Linked DNA regions of Ketobacter alkanivorans. The protein of the gene in region 1 binds, or shares a complex with, the protein of each later gene. Links are inferred from orthologs where the notes say so. Each region holds a gene or a part of one and is shown on either strand. Other genes may lie near its edges. The genes, in order: Kalk_RS03950 and cheY.

The links.
Region 2: the proteins of Kalk_RS03950 (region 1) and cheY are in contact, whole or in part, in a solved structure (PDB 1A0O), measured with the Escherichia coli proteins. The link is inferred for Ketobacter alkanivorans from one-to-one orthologs.

Annotation. Positions count from the first base shown.
Region 1 is NZ_CP022684.1:954,078-961,742, forward strand. What follows is about bases 1,602-4,589. They hold Kalk_RS03950 (chemotaxis protein CheA), read right to left. Parts: upstream 4,179-4,589; coding sequence 2,025-4,178; downstream 1,602-2,024. Other genes in these bases: Kalk_RS03945 (chemotaxis protein CheW), read right to left, coding at 1,602-1,995; Kalk_RS03955 (response regulator), read right to left, coding at 4,183-4,545; Kalk_RS03960 (STAS domain-containing protein), read right to left, coding at 4,570-4,589. In the rest of the region: chemoreceptor glutamine deamidase CheD, read right to left, coding at 1-503; Kalk_RS03940 (CheR family methyltransferase), read right to left, coding at 503-1,387; more of Kalk_RS03945, read right to left, coding at 1,444-1,601; more of Kalk_RS03960, read right to left, coding at 4,590-4,863; flagellar export protein FliJ, read right to left, coding at 5,087-5,524; flagellar protein export ATPase FliI, read right to left, coding at 5,531-6,874; Kalk_RS03975 (flagellar assembly protein FliH), read right to left, coding at 6,852-7,665. UniProt on the Escherichia coli protein: Involved in the transmission of sensory signals from the chemoreceptors to the flagellar motors. CheA is autophosphorylated; it can transfer its phosphate group to either CheB or CheY.
Region 2 is NZ_CP022684.1:4,433,253-4,440,891, forward strand. Bases 2,058-5,019 are described here. They hold cheY (chemotaxis response regulator CheY), read left to right. Parts: upstream 2,058-3,326; coding sequence 3,327-3,713; downstream 3,714-5,019. Other genes in these bases: Kalk_RS18980 (MinD/ParA family protein), read left to right, coding at 2,058-2,406; Kalk_RS18985 (RNA polymerase sigma factor FliA), read left to right, coding at 2,448-3,158; Kalk_RS18995 (protein phosphatase CheZ), read left to right, coding at 3,749-4,519; Kalk_RS19000 (chemotaxis protein CheA), read left to right, coding at 4,532-5,019. In the rest of the region: flagellar biosynthesis protein FlhA, read left to right, coding at 1-11; flagellar biosynthesis protein FlhF, read left to right, coding at 54-1,553; more of Kalk_RS18980, read left to right, coding at 1,585-2,057; more of Kalk_RS19000, read left to right, coding at 5,020-6,835; Kalk_RS19005 (protein-glutamate methylesterase/protein-glutamine glutaminase), read left to right, coding at 6,877-7,639. UniProt on the Escherichia coli protein: Involved in the transmission of sensory signals from the chemoreceptors to the flagellar motors.

The DNA.
Region 1 (7,665 bases):
CCGACATCCTCAGCTATCAATTGCAGCGACTCATTTTCGATAAACTGATGTACGAAGTCGATATTTTTCTTGCCGATATCAATCTTATTCATGCTTTCCAATACTTTGCCACCACCAAACACCTTAACCTCAAGATTTCGTTTCTCTCCACCATTCTTAAGGACTTCATTAATCAGGTACTCCATGGCCCAGTTACCGTATCGGGCGGACTCGCTGAGCGCAGAAAGCGCTCCCATCTCCATGTTCTCGCGCTGAACCGGTAACATAAAATGATTCATGCCGCCAACGCCTTTATATTTATCACGGACACATGCAGAGATACAGGACCCCAACACAGTAACGATCATTTCACCGCCAGTACTAATATAGAACTCTCCAGGCAGGATCTTCGCCGCATAAACACCCTGCTGCTTATCCCAGTAGCGATTTATATGAGCAAATCCTTTAGGTGCAGGAGGTTGAAGATGTGTTGGCTGGAATTGAGTCCTGATGCTGTGGCTCATCACGCCACCTTCCTGTATATGGTTCTGCCCACCGACTCAAATCTTTTGGTTACTCCATGAAGACTTTCAGAGTGGCCGATGAACAAATATCCATTCGGCTCGAGAATATTGGCATAGCGATCGAACAACTCACGCTGAGTATCCTTGCTGAAGTAAATTACGACATTTCTACAAAATATTACGTCGAACTTTCCCTTCATAGGCCAATCACCGAGCAGATTCAGACTATTAAATGTAATCAACTGCTTTATAGAGTCTTTCGCCTCCATCGTTTCTCCAGATGCATTTCGATCTCCAATGCCGGTAAAGTATTTCTTAACCAGATCTGGATTCATATTACCGATTCGTTCCGCAGAGTACACGCCAGCCCGACCATGGGCCAACACATTGGTATCCAAATCCGTTGCCAGTATCTTGGCATTCCAGCGATCTTTGTTCAGACCTTTGTGCAACGTCATCGCAATGGAGTAAGGTTCCTCACCCGTAGAGCAGCCTGCCGACCATATTCTGATTCGGTTGGAGCCCTTTTTCTTTTTTATCAGCTCAGGAATCACCGTCGATTCTAAAAAATCAAAATGATGGGATTCACGAAAAAATGAAGTTAGGTTCGTAGTGATAGAATTAATGAAATTGGTCAGTTCCGCTTCAGGGCTCTCATCAAGATACTGCAAATAACGTCGAAAGTCGCTCATACCCAAAGCGCGAATACGGCGAACAATTCGACTATAAATCATCTCCTTTTTATGTTCGCCCAGCTCAATTCCCGTACGTTGTTTTGCCAGAATCTTTATCGTCTCAAAATCCTGGTCCGTCATAGGAAATTCGCGCAGGGCAAATGACTTCGCAGATTTTCCAGTTTCTTTAATTGCATTCATCGTTTGCATGCATGCAGCTCTTCATCCAATGAAGTGGTATACGTAGCAACACGGCTAGTGGCTGTTCAACGTGCGTCTTTTAGCTCTTTAATAGCACTGATGGATACTTCCGGTATGGAGTCCGAACCAAGCAACTCGTTTATATCCAGAAGAATAACCATTTTGTTATTAACATTTACCAGGCCTTTAATGTAGAGCGTATTAACGTGATCGCCTAGGTCAGGAGCAGACTTCATTTCCTCTGCTGATAAGCTGTAAACATCGCTTACCGCATCAACAACAATACCCATAATTCTGGAACCCTTTGCGGTAGCAACCTTCAAAACAATAACGACTGTTAGAGGCCCATATTCGACGTTCTTAAGCCCAAACCGTTGCCTAAGATCGACTATTGGCACAATGGTTCCGCGCAGATTGATTACGCCCTTAACATGAGGAGGCGAATTGGGAATAGGGGTAACACTCTCCCAACCTCGAATCTCCTGGACACTCAATATATCTACACCGTATTCCTCACTGGCCATAATAAATGTGAGATATTGGTCGGTCTGATCATTATCCTTTGACGTTATCTCAACATCGTTACTGTCATAAATACGTTCTTCTGCCGCGCCCATAATTCAGCCTCCTGTAGAGCCGTTACTGCTTACGCTGCCCGAATTTTGCTTGAAACCAATTTCAAGCCATTCTTAGACTGCTGTCTTACACCAGCCATATGAATAAGATCGGTAATATCTAGTATCAGTGATACTGTTCCATCACCAAGAATGGTAGCACCGGAAATCCCATCCACTTTTTTATAGTTGGATTCCATGCTCTTAATCACCACCTGTTGCTGGCCAAGCAAATCGTCAACAACCAGCGCAACTTTCGAATTTCCAACTTCAACCACCACCAGTAAGCTTTCAGACAGATTATCGCTAATGGGATCAACACCAAAAACTTCGCATAATTTGATGATAGGTATGTACTCATCACGCAGACGAAACACATCACAACCACCGGCAACGTGATTAACCAGCTCCATATTTGGCTGCAATGACTCCACAATAGAAACCAATGGAATGATGTAAGTTTGGTTGCCAATATTGATAAGCTGGCCATCCAAAATTGCCAAAGTCAGCGGCAAACGTATAGTAAAAGTGCTTCCCTTTCCCGCTACCGATCGCACTTCGATACTGCCATTTAACTCAAGTATATTACGTCGCACCACATCCATTCCTACTCCGCGACCGGATACATCCGTCACCTTTTCCGCAGTAGAAAATCCTGGCTGAAATATCAGCTCCTGGATTTGTTCATCAGTAAGAATTTCGCTCTCACCAATCACCCCATTCGCTCTGGCTTTTGCAAGAATTCTCTCACTATTAAGGCCCTTACCATCATCAATTATCTCAATTATGATGTTGCCGCCCTGATGAAATGCGTTGAGAGTAATCGTGCCTGTCTCCGATTTACCAGCCGCACGACGTTCTTCCGGCAACTCAAGACCATGATCAAGCGCATTACGCACCAAATGAACCAGTGGATCGCCAATTTTTTCCATGACTGTTTTGTCAAGTTCGGTGCTTTCGCCTAATAATTTGAGATCGATTTTCTTACCCAACTGCTTGGAAAGATCGCGCACCATGCGAGGAAAGCGACTGAACGTGAAGCTAATGGGAAGCATGCGTATACGCATAACACTTTCCTGAAGCTCACGAGTATTATGCTCTAGCTGAGCAAGCCCCTCCTGAAGCTTCTGAAGCTTATCCATATCAAATTCATTGCCCAGCTGCCCCAGCATGGACTGAGTTATGACCAGCTCCCCAACGAGGTTTACCAGACTGTCGATCTTTTCGATCGACACACGGATCGACGTAGACTCTGAGCTTTTCCCTGAATCCTTTTGCGCAGCAGCCTTTTGGGTTGGCGCTTTTATGTCCTTCTTGGGCAATTTTTCTGATTCAGGTTGCTCAACAGCCTGCTCTGCCGGAACGCCGCCGGGCAGGGCTCCTGCATCAAGGTCAACAACTGATGATTGACTAGGTAGTTCACCAAACAACCCCGCTGTTGCTAAGATGGTAATATCAGACTCATCTACAACCCATTCGAATATTTCTTCAATATCCGACTTGGGTTTTACTGTAGTTAAATACATCTCCCAGCTTAGATGACATTCTTCCGGGTTCAAGACTGGAATATCGGGCAATTTGGATAGGTTTGCCTTAACATCCAGCTCACCCAGTTCTGCCAGTTCCCTAAACATTCGCAGCGGTTCATTGCCAGTTCTCAATAGATTCCCATCTGGCACGAACTTTATATTCCAGGTTACTTCCTCAGCCGACTCTGCCTCTAGTGTGGGTGCCATTTGTGACGTAGCAACGTCGGCGGCACCCGCAGCAGAAGCATCAGTTGAGGACGTCGGTTCACGCCCTTCAAGAATATCATTGAACGCCTGAATCAAAACCTTCGACTGCTCTGTATCCACCGCCTCTTTTGCCTGCAGCGCAGTCAACATACTGTGCAAACAATCTACTGACTGCAGCAACAGATCAACATGGTCAGGAAGCAACTGGCGCGAACCCTCACGCACTTGATCAAGTAGCGTCTCAAGAACGTGAGTAAACTCTGCAACCTCCGTAAACCCAAACGTGCTGCTACTGCCTTTGATGGAATGAGCCGCACGAAAAATACTATTAATCGTCTCTGAATCAACGTTCTCGCAATCAAGATCCAGCAGGCTTGACTCCATCACCTGCAAGCCTTCGAAACTTTCCTCAAAGAATACCTGGTGGAACTGACTCAGATCGATACTCATAGTGCTATCCCAGTACTTTTTTGATGGTGTTCAACAGCTGATCTGGATTAAACGGCTTCACAATCCACCCTGTCGCCCCCGCCGCCTTGCCCTCACTTTTTTTATCAGCCGCAGACTCAGTGGTTAACATCAGGATGGGCGTAAATTTGTAATTGGGAAGTGTCCTTAGGTTTTTTATAAGGGCTATTCCGTCCATAACCGGCATATTCACATCAGACAGAACCAAATCGACACCACCCTGCTTGGCCTTGTTGAATGCATCCTGCCCATCGCAGGCTTCAACCACCTCATAGCCCGCCCCCTGCAAAGTAAAGCTGACCATTTGACGCATGGAAGCGCTATCATCGACAGCTAGTATCTTAGTCATTTCAGATCTCCGTTTAATACTCGTTTAATGCTGTAATTTTAAAAATTCTGACACACCCAGCAATGAGGCCGCCTTTACAAAAGGTTCAGAGGGATTGCTGATTGAGTACTGCATATGCTGCTTTTCCATAGTTGCAAACAGGGAAAGCAAGATCTGCATAGCGCTGGTGTCAATGCGCTCAACTTGAGATGCATCAATGGAGACATTTACACCATCATTAAGGTAAGACTCCAACTTCTCATGCAAACTTTCAGCTTTGCTGATGTCGGAAAATTTTTCTAGCTGGTAGGTAATCGACTCTGCCATATGCGTGGTCATCCATTCATTGCCAAACACGGAACTCGGCCTTGTAAATTTATGGCTTCCTTAGAAAAAGAATAGACTCCTTATGGAGTTACGCTAGAGCTTCGGCTAAAAAACTGCCGGCTGGTCGGTTCTTATGAATATTGGGAATGGCTTTTGCGGGTTTTATACAATTTCAAGAGAAAATGAATGAACATACAACTTCGAGGAAAATCTTAATTCTTTGTTTTTAATAGAATTAAAACCCATTACCCCCTCTAAAAGGGCGGTCATCCAGGATTTTCTGTTCTCGTTTGGATTCCTCCAATTCCTCGTGTCTACGGGCGCTGTCAATTAGCTGATCCATGGTTTTAAGGCTCGCACTGGCCTTTATCCACTTCTGGGTTTGCGCTTGAACAGCAATCTGACGCTGCTGAATAAGCTCCCCTTGACGATTGATTGCATGTTGTAAACGGGAGATGAACGCTTGATACAGCCCAAGTTGTGATGCTTGGGTCACTTTGTTTTGCTGACCCTGTATAGTTTCAAAGTACTCTTTTAGATAACCTTCAAGCTCGCCCAGCTGGTGACGAGCCGCCTGCAATTCGCGCTGCAAATCCGCCAGTTTTCTCGCCTCCTCGCGCTCGGCTTGATGCTTCAATTGACGCACAGGAAGTAAACGCTTTGATTTTTTCATCTACTCTCAGCCTTTATTAAAAAGCTGATCAAGCTGTTTCAACGACTGCTTGAAGTTTACCTGCTCAGTCATGCCCTGCCCAAGATAGGATCGGATCGGCCCGATCTTACTGATAGCAAGGTCGGTTTCCGGGTCACTGCCTTTGACATAAGCCCCAACACTGATCAGATCTCTACTTTGCTGATATCGTGCATATAATCGCTTCAACACCTGAGCCTTCTGGAGGTGAATTTCCTCTACCACTTGAGGCATTGCTCGACTGATGGATGCTTCAATATCGATTGCGGGGTATTGCCCCTCCTCCGCCAAACGGCGCGACAACACCACGTGACCATCCAGGATCGCCCGAGCCGAATCCGCCACGGGATCCTGCACGTCATCACCTTCTGTCAACACGGTATAAAATGCGGTTATGGATCCACCACCCTCCTTACCGTTACCTGCACGCTCCACTAACTGCGGCAATTTTGCAAACACTGAGGGTGGATAACCTTTGGTGGCAGGTGGCTCTCCTACGGCCAACGCGATTTCACGTTGCGCCTGCGCATAACGCGTCAAAGAGTCCATCAAAAGCAACACATTCTTCCCCTCATCACGAAAATGCTCGGCGATGGCAGTGGCAAGCATCGCCCCATGCATACGCATAAGGGGAGAATCATCAGCTGGCGAAGCAACCACCACTGAGCGCTTTAAACCCTCTTCACCCAAGCTGTGCTCGATAAATTCCTTAACTTCTCTGCCCCGCTCCCCGATCAGACCAACGACGGTAATATCCGCGGTAGTGAACCTTGTCATCATTCCTAACAGCACGCTTTTACCAACACCGCTACCGGCAAACAAACCCATACGTTGACCACGACCAACCGTTAGCAAACTGTTGATGGCACGTACGCCTACATCCAGCGGCTCATCAATAGGTTTACGCTCCAACGGGTTGATAGGTTCACGATGAAGATCCACATAAGCATCCGCTTTGATCGGACCTTTGTTGTCCAGTGGTTTGCCTCGCCCATCCAGCACTCGCCCCAACAACCCAGGGCCAACTGGAACGCGCGACACTTGATGGTTGGGTATCACCCGTGCGCCAGGCTGTAACCCCGCAGCGGGCTCGATTGGCATAAGGTACATTTTCTGATCTGAAAAACCGACAACCTCGGTTTCGACGTCCACATGATGTTGTCCGCGAATGGTACAATGACTGCCAACTGGTGCTTTACAGCCGACCGCTTCAAGGGTTAACCCCACCATCCGCAACAGTCGCCCTTCCACCAAATATTCAGGTTTAGCCTGAGTATAAGGTAGATAACCTCTGATTCTATTGGCAATACTAAGACGCTGATTCAGATCCATCTTCACGTACCGTCGGGTCATCAATATCGGATTCGGGCGTATCAACAGGCTCTATATCTTGCTCTGCATCCCCGGTGAACGTGCCAATTTCTTCCAGCAGTTGATCAACGTGACCATGCTGCTGGCCACGGGCTTGCAACGCCTGCTGCTGACGCTCATAGACCTGCTGTATGACAGATGCCAGGCGGCGCTCTCCTCTGGCATCAATCATACTGGTATCGGTTTCAATGATGCAGCCTCCTGGTGTAATGGTGGGATGGGCAATGATGCGCCAACTATCCTCCCATTCACCTATTTCCTTTAAATGCTGCGAAACCAGATCCAGATCCTGCTTATTTAGATGTATCCGTAAACGCTGTGATCCGGGGTTAAGGCAATCTATTGCTTCCTGTACCACTTTCAAGATTGCCGAAGATTCGATACTCAACTCACGATGAACAACCCGCACGCAGATCTTCTCGACCATTTGAAGCAGAGCTTGCTCCAATTCAAGATCCTGTTGCGGAATTGGCTCCAAAAGAGTTCTGGCGATCTGCGATAAGCGGGTAACGCTTGCCTTAACATCGCCTGCACCACTGAGATAGCCCGCATCATAACCCTCGGCGCGCCCAACCTCTCGCCCCTGCTCTAAGCCATCCTCATAGGCAGCCTGCCGGATAGATTCCAGATCCTCAGCTGTAAGGGGCTTTACTTCCGGCTCTTCAGGTTCGACAACGCTATGTGGGGGGGGGTGCTTCTTACCGGGGATATTATACGCATTGGTTTTAATCGGCTGATCGGCTTCCATATTG
Region 2 (7,639 bases), 3.5 Mb from region 1 along the record:
TGGGCCAATAACCAGTAAACGATGGCGACTGAAGCAGCGAGGATACGACGATCATGAACACAAAAAAATTCATAGCAGCGGATATGCGTCAGGCTTTGAAGTTGGTTCGTGAAGAGTTGGGTGCAGATGCAGTGATTCTCTCCAACCGTAAGGTGGCCGGTGGCATTGAAATTGTTGCCGCCGCCGACTACGACGAATTTGTTGAGCAGCACAAAGCCCGCGAGCGCAAGCAGAATCATATTCCTGATTTCATGAGCGATAGTGCCAGTTCACCAGCGTTGGGGGATCCGGCTCGGTTGTTGAATGACAGGGGTGGTTTTGCTCCTACCGCCGAAGACAAGTCAAATTTGATTGAAGCGTTGCAGCGTCGTGAGCAGGCCAATCAGAAATTCAATGAAATGTGGCTGAAGCAGTTAAACAGTCGAGAAGAGCAGTCTGATCGGGATGTCGAGGTTCGGTTAAGTCAGCAGGCCAGGGTGCAGGCGGATGTGGCCGCACCAGCTCCTGCCACAACCGCGACTCCTGAAGTGGCTGCTGTGTCTTCTCCTGCTGTTACAGTTGCTTCCGCTGCTCCTGCGCCGATTGTTGCAGCACCTTCTGCGGCCAGCCCTGAATGGGCTGAAATGCGAGGAGAACTGAACCAGTTGCGTCAGATGCTGAATGTGCAGATGGCTAATGTTGCCTGGGGCGATTTTTCTCATCGCCATCCACTGGAGGCTTCGGTATTCAAAAAATTGGCTCGTTTGGGCTTATCCCCTGCGCTGTGCCGAAAGCTGGTGAGAAACCTGAAGCCAGGCACTGATCTTAAATTGGCTTGGCGCGAGGCATTGCTGGAGCTGAGCGATGACCTGCCGTTGCTGGGTGAAGACATAGCCGCTCATGGGGGCATTTTTGCCTTTGTTGGGCCTGCAGGGGTGGGCAAGACCACCACCATTGCCAAGATTGCTACCCGCTTTGTGCTGGAGCATGGTGCCGAGAATTTGGCGCTTATTACCACCGACAGTTACCGTATTGCCGGACATGAGCAGCTGAGCACTCTGGGGCGTATCCTTAAAGTGCCGGTTCGAGTCGTGACCGAGCAGCAGAGTCTTGATCAATTATTGCGCTCTTTGTCCCGTAAGAAGCTGATTTTGGTGGATACTGCCGGTTTGAGTCATAAAGATCAGGTACATCAGGAACAAATGACTATGCTTGAGAGCATGGGGGCAAATATTCAACGTTGGCTGGTTCTGTCCTCTACCAGTCAGCGACGTATTCTGGATAAGGCTATCAATGAATATAAACAGTTGAATCTAGAGGGCTGTATTCTCACAAAACTGGACGAATCGGCCAGTTTGGGCGAGGCTTTAAGTGTCGCGATCGAATCGCAGCTACCTATTGCCTATATCACGGATGGCCAGAACATCCCGGACGACATAGCCCGCCCGCAAGCCACCCGCTTGATCAATCATGCCATCGCTCTGGCGAAGGAGTATCGCATGGACGATGCATTGGTAGCGGATATGTACAGCGACGCCATCTCCGAAATGGAACCGGATCTGGCTTACGGATAAAAGACGACACAAGGTGCACACAAAAACGTTTATGAGTAATCATCCCGTACAGGTAATCGCCATCACCGGCGGCAAAGGTGGGGTAGGCAAGAGCAACGTCTCAATTAATCTGGGGATGTGCTTGTCTGAAATAGGCCGCAGAGTCGTGTTGCTGGATGCCGATCTCGGGTTGGGCAATCTGGATATTCTGCTGGGTATCAGCTCCCGTGAGAATCTTTCCCATGTATTAAAAGGTGAGTGCGGCATCAAGGACATCCTTGTAGAGGGTCCTGGCGGCATCAAAATCGTACCGGCTTCGTCGGGTACGCAAGAACTGGTGAGCATGGGGCCCCGTGAACATGCCGGTTTGATCCATGCTTTTAGCGAACTAAGCGATGATGTGGATGTGCTGTTAATTGATACAGCAGCAGGCATTTCGGAAATGGTGATGAGCTTCGTGACCGCTGCACAGGAAAGCCTGTTTGTGGTGACCAACGAGCCGACCTCTATTACTGACGCATACGCCATGATGAAGATTCTTAACCAGAAGCACGGTATTTACCGCTTCAACGTGGTGGCCAACATGGTTCGCACGCAGCAAGAAGGTCGCGAAATCTATAATAAGCTTACCAAAGTGACGGATCGGTTTTTGGATGTGGCTCTGCAATTTTCGGGGTGCATTCCATTTGATGACTACCTGCGTAAGGCGGTCATGCGGCAAAAGCCAGTAGTGGAGGCCTATCCCCGCAGTAAAGCGGCGCTGGCATTCCGCTCGCTGGCAAATAAAGTAGACAGCTGGCCATTACCCACAACGCCTCGAGGGCACCTTGAGTTCTTTGTGGATCGGTTGGTGCAAGGAGCGGTTGCCCGTTAGGACGCCAGGTTACCCCGATGCAGGGCATGAAGCGACAGGCTATGTATAACGATGAATCGGCGCCACAAATAGATGTCCTGGTGGAGCAGCATACTCCGCTGGTGAAACGCATCGCCCATCATCTTTTGGCTCGAATGCCTTCAGGCGTGGCGGTGGAAGATTTGTATCAGGCTGGCATGATTGGTTTGCTGGATGCGTTGAAGCGCTATGACAGCAGCAAAGGCGCCAGCTTTGAAACCTACGCAGGCATTCGCATCCGCGGAGCCATGGTGGACGAAGTTCGCAAGGGTGAATGGGCGCCACGTTCGGTACATCGTAACGCTCGACGTATCCAGCAAGTGATTCGCGATATTGAACATGAAACAGGTGCCGATGCACGGGATCGGGATATTGCAGATCGCCTTGGCATTTCCATGGAAGAGTACCACGCCATGTTGCAAGACAGCATGGCGACACGGCTGTTCAGCCTCAATGAGCTTGAATCCGTCGAAGACAACATTACCACCGGGTTGCAGCAAGAACAGGCTCACAACCCCCTGGATGACCTCCAAAGTGGGGTATTCCGCACCCACCTGGCCCGCGCGATTGAACAGTTACCTGAGCGGGAGCAATTGGTCATATCCCTTTACTACGACGAAGAACTAAATCTTAAGGAAATCGGGCAGGTACTGGGAGTTAGCGAATCTCGTGTCAGCCAAATTCACAGTCAGGCCGCCCAACGATTGCGCGCCCGTCTACAAGAGTGGCTTTGATTCTTCTACAAAAACTGGATCACACCAAATCTGCTACTAGACTTAAGCGGTAGAGACTGTTGAAAGGCCCGGAAACCGTCAGCTTATCGCTGGTTGGGGCATTTAACAGCCAGTTACAGCAGTAGTTTGCTTAACAGACGTAGTGAACTGGGTTCATTGGAGGCAACCTTGGACAAGAATATGAAAATTCTCATTGTTGATGACTTTTCCACGATGAGACGCATTATCAAGAACCTGCTACGCGACCTTGGGTTCACCAATACCCAGGAAGCCGACGACGGAAGTTCTGCTTTGCCATTACTGAAAGCCTCGGATTTTGACTTTCTTATTACAGATTGGAATATGCCGGGAATGACGGGTATAGACCTGCTGAAGGCGGTGCGTGCGGATGAAAAGCTGCAGAGCCTACCTGTATTGATGGTGACAGCTGAAGCCAAGCGAGAGCAGATCATCGAAGCCGCGCAAGCTGGCGTTAACGGCTATGTTGTGAAGCCCTTCACCGCTCAGGCATTGAAAGAAAAGATCGAGAAGATCTTTGAGCGGGTAGATGCATAGCACTATTCACCGTTAACGGCAGATGTGAGATTAGCATGACGGAGCAAGCTCAGCAGGACAGTTTGGTGGAGTACGCCAAAACCCTGGTTGAACAACTGGAAAGTGGTGATGCGAAGGAGGCGATGCGAACCATCTCCTCTTTGCACCAGCAGCGGGATCAGGTGTTGTTTCAAGAAGTTGGAAAGTTGACCCGTAGCCTGCATGAGTCAATCAAAAACTTTGCGATTGATACCAGTGACAGCGTGATGCGCGATGAAATGTCGCGTATGCAGGATGCATCCCAGCGATTGAATTATGTCATCGAAAAAACAGAACAGGCGGCTAACAAAACTATGGACATGGTGGAGCACACCATGCCGGTTTCTGGTCACCTGCGGGAAAGTGCCCAATCCCTGAAAGAGGAGTGGGACAAACTTATGCGCCGTGAAATGAGCGCAGATGAGTTTCGACAGTTAACGAAAAAAGTGGATGGTTTTTTAGTAACTGCAGTGGCAGATGCATCCACAATTGACTCCAATCTTTCCAACATCATGCTGGCGCAGGATTTTCAAGATCTGACCGGTCAGGTGATCAAGCGAGTCATTCAGCTAGTAAAAGAAGTAGAAGATAACCTGGTGAATCTGGTGGCAATGGCGAGCACCATTGATCAGATTACCGGTGCTAAACATGAACTTCCCCAGAAAGACATGAAGGCTAATGAGGCAGATATTGGACCCGAGGGGCCAATTATGAATCCAGAGGCGCGAGAAGATGTTGTCTCGGGTCAGGATGATGTGGATGCCTTGTTATCCAGTCTTGGGTTTTAGAGGAGTTAGGGGATGAGCTTCGAAGGTGATGAAGAAATACTACAGGACTTCCTGGTTGAGGCCGGGGAGATACTGGAAGTACTGTCAGAACAACTGGTTGATCTGGAAAACCGACCCGACGACGCTGATCTTCTAAACGCAATATTCCGAGGATTTCACACAGTAAAAGGTGGGGCAGGGTTTCTGCAATTGGACACCCTGGTGGATCTTTGTCACGCGGCAGAAAACATATTCGATTTGTTGCGTAATGGAAAGTTGTCGATCAATGCAGAATTAATGGACGTAGTGTTGCAGGCGCTGGACGCTGTGAACAGTATGTTCGAGCAGGTTCATGGCCGCCAGTATCCAGATCCTGCTGATCCTGCCTTGATGAATGCGCTACATGCCATTTTGCAGGGTGATACACCGGCTGCTCCTACAGCGGAGCCTGCAGCTGAGGAAGCTCCCGTTGCCAGTGAAGCGGCTGATAAAGGCGATATCACTGACGAAGAGTTCGAGCAGTTTTTGGATGCGCTGGACGAAGGCAAAGACAAGGCACCAGCAGCACCGGCTACCAATACATCAGATGGAATAGATTTGTTTGGCGAAGATGATGAAGTCGCCGCCGCCTCGGCTTCAACCTCTGACGAAATCACAGAAGATGAATTTGAAGCGCTGTTGGATCAGTTGCATGGTAAAGGCAAGATTGGTGGAGCTGCTGCTGCGGCCGCCGAGCCAGAGCCGGCTGCTGCAACTGGCTCCGACGAAATATCAGATGACGAATTTGAATCCCTGTTAGATGAATTGCATGGCAAAGGTCGACACGGCGGTACACCAAAAACTGAGGGCGATGAAGGTGAACCTGCAGCGGCAAGTACTGATGGCCAATTAATCAGCGACGATGAATTTGAATCCCTGTTAGATGAGTTGCATGGTAAGGGTAAAGGGCCTACTACCGGAGCAGTCGAGGAGAAAGCACCAGCTGCACCTGCCGCAAGTAAGTCAGCGACACCTGCCCCTGCCGCAAAAGCGCCTGCACAGCCATCATCGCCGCCTCAGGCTGCGCCGAAAAAAGCAGAGGCACCCACTGCCAAGCCTGCAGCCACTGCCAGCCCAGCCAAAAAAGAGGCTGTTGCCCGCGGAGCCGCGCCGCCAAAAGAGGCTCCGGCTGCTGCAGAAAATACGGTTCGCGTTGATACCAAGCGCCTCGATGACATCATGAATATGGTGGGCGAGCTGGTATTGGTACGAAACCGCCTGGTGCGTTTAGGCTTGCGAACCGCCGATGAAGATCTGGCAAAAGCCGTTGCCAACCTGGATGTGGTCACCGGCGATCTGCAAACCGCAGTCATGAAAACCCGGATGCAGCCGATCAAGAAGGTATTCGGTCGCTTCCCTCGCGTTGTTCGGGATTTGGCACGTAACCTGAAAAAAGAAATCACCTTGGAATTGGAAGGTGAGGAGACGGATCTTGATAAAAACCTGGTGGAGGCTTTGGCTGATCCACTGGTTCACTTGGTTCGCAATAGCGTTGACCATGGTATTGAGGCACCCGATGTACGTGAGAGCATGGGTAAGCCTCGTATGGGTAAAGTGTTTCTTGCTGCGGAGCAAGAAGGTGATCATATCGTGTTATCGATCACCGATGATGGCGGCGGTATGGATCCGGATATGTTACGCCGAAAAGCCGTTGAAAAAGGTTTGATGGACACTGAGGCGGCCGATCGGCTCAGTGATCCTGAAGCGTTCAATTTGATATTCCATCCTGGGTTTTCCACCAAAGATCAGATTTCCGATGTGTCTGGTCGTGGTGTGGGTATGGACGTAGTGAAGACCAAAATCACCCAACTCAATGGCATGATCGAGGTTCATTCCGAAAAGAATGTCGGCACTCGTATCGCTATCAAGGTTCCACTTACGCTCGCCATCATGCCAACGCTGATGGTCATGCTGGGAACGCAGGCGTTTGCGTTGCCGTTGGTTAATGTGAATGAAATTTTTCACCTGGATCTCTCCCGCACCAATGTGGTGGATGGCCAGGAGGTTGTGGTTGTGCGTGAAAAAGCGCTGCCGTTGTTTCACCTAAAACGCTGGTTAATACGTGGTACCACCGGTAAGGATACTGAAGCCCATGTGGTGATTGTGAGTGTGGGCACGCAGAAGGTGGGTTTTGTTGTGGATCAGCTTATCGGCCAGGAAGAAGTGGTCATCAAACCTTTGGGCAGGATGCTGCATGGCACGCCTGGTATGGCAGGCGCCACAATCACGGGAGATGGTCGTATTGCCCTAATACTGGATATTCCCAGTATGTTGAAAGCCTACGCGCAACGGAGTTGATTGCAAATACGTGTAATACGTTGCCGTTTTGGAGATGTTGAATGCCAACTAATGTGCTTGTCGTAGACGACTCCGCATTTTTCCGTCGAAGAATCAAAGAAATTCTGGAAAAAACACCCGAATTGAAAGTGATAGGGTTTGCGGAAAACGGCAAGGCCGCTGTAGAGCAATCCAAATCACTTAAACCCGATGTCATTACTATGGATTATGAGATGCCGCTAATGGATGGCATCTCTGCGGTGCGTTTGATTATGTCTGAACGGCCGACTCCTATTTTGATGTTTTCCTCTCTGAGTTATGAAGGGGCTCGGGTTACGCTGGACGCCTTGGAAGCCGGTGCTCTGGATTATCTGCCAAAAAGTTTTGAATCCATGTCGGGTGATCCTGGTGATAGCGCCAAATTATTACAGGATCGTGTCATTGCGATTGCCCGGCGTGGCGCATTTATGCGGCGTGCGGCTGCACCTGCACCTGTTGCTTCAGCAACAGCAGTGCCTGCTGCAAGTCAGCCGGTTCCAAGGCCGTCTGCCCCCAGTAAACCGTCATCCAAATCTGACCTGCGGCCACCAGCAAAGGCAAGGGGTGGTAAAAGCCCTATAGAATCATTGCAAGGTGATCGTCCGCGCATCATTTTAATTGGCGCTTCCACCGGTGGCCCGGTGGCTCTGCAGAATATCCTTACATCATTACCTGCAAACTATCCTTTTCCCATCCTGTTGGTGCAACACATGCCGGGGACATTTACTTCCGCTTTTGCGGAAAGATTAAACCGCCTGTGCAAGATTAACGTGAAAGAAGCTGCGG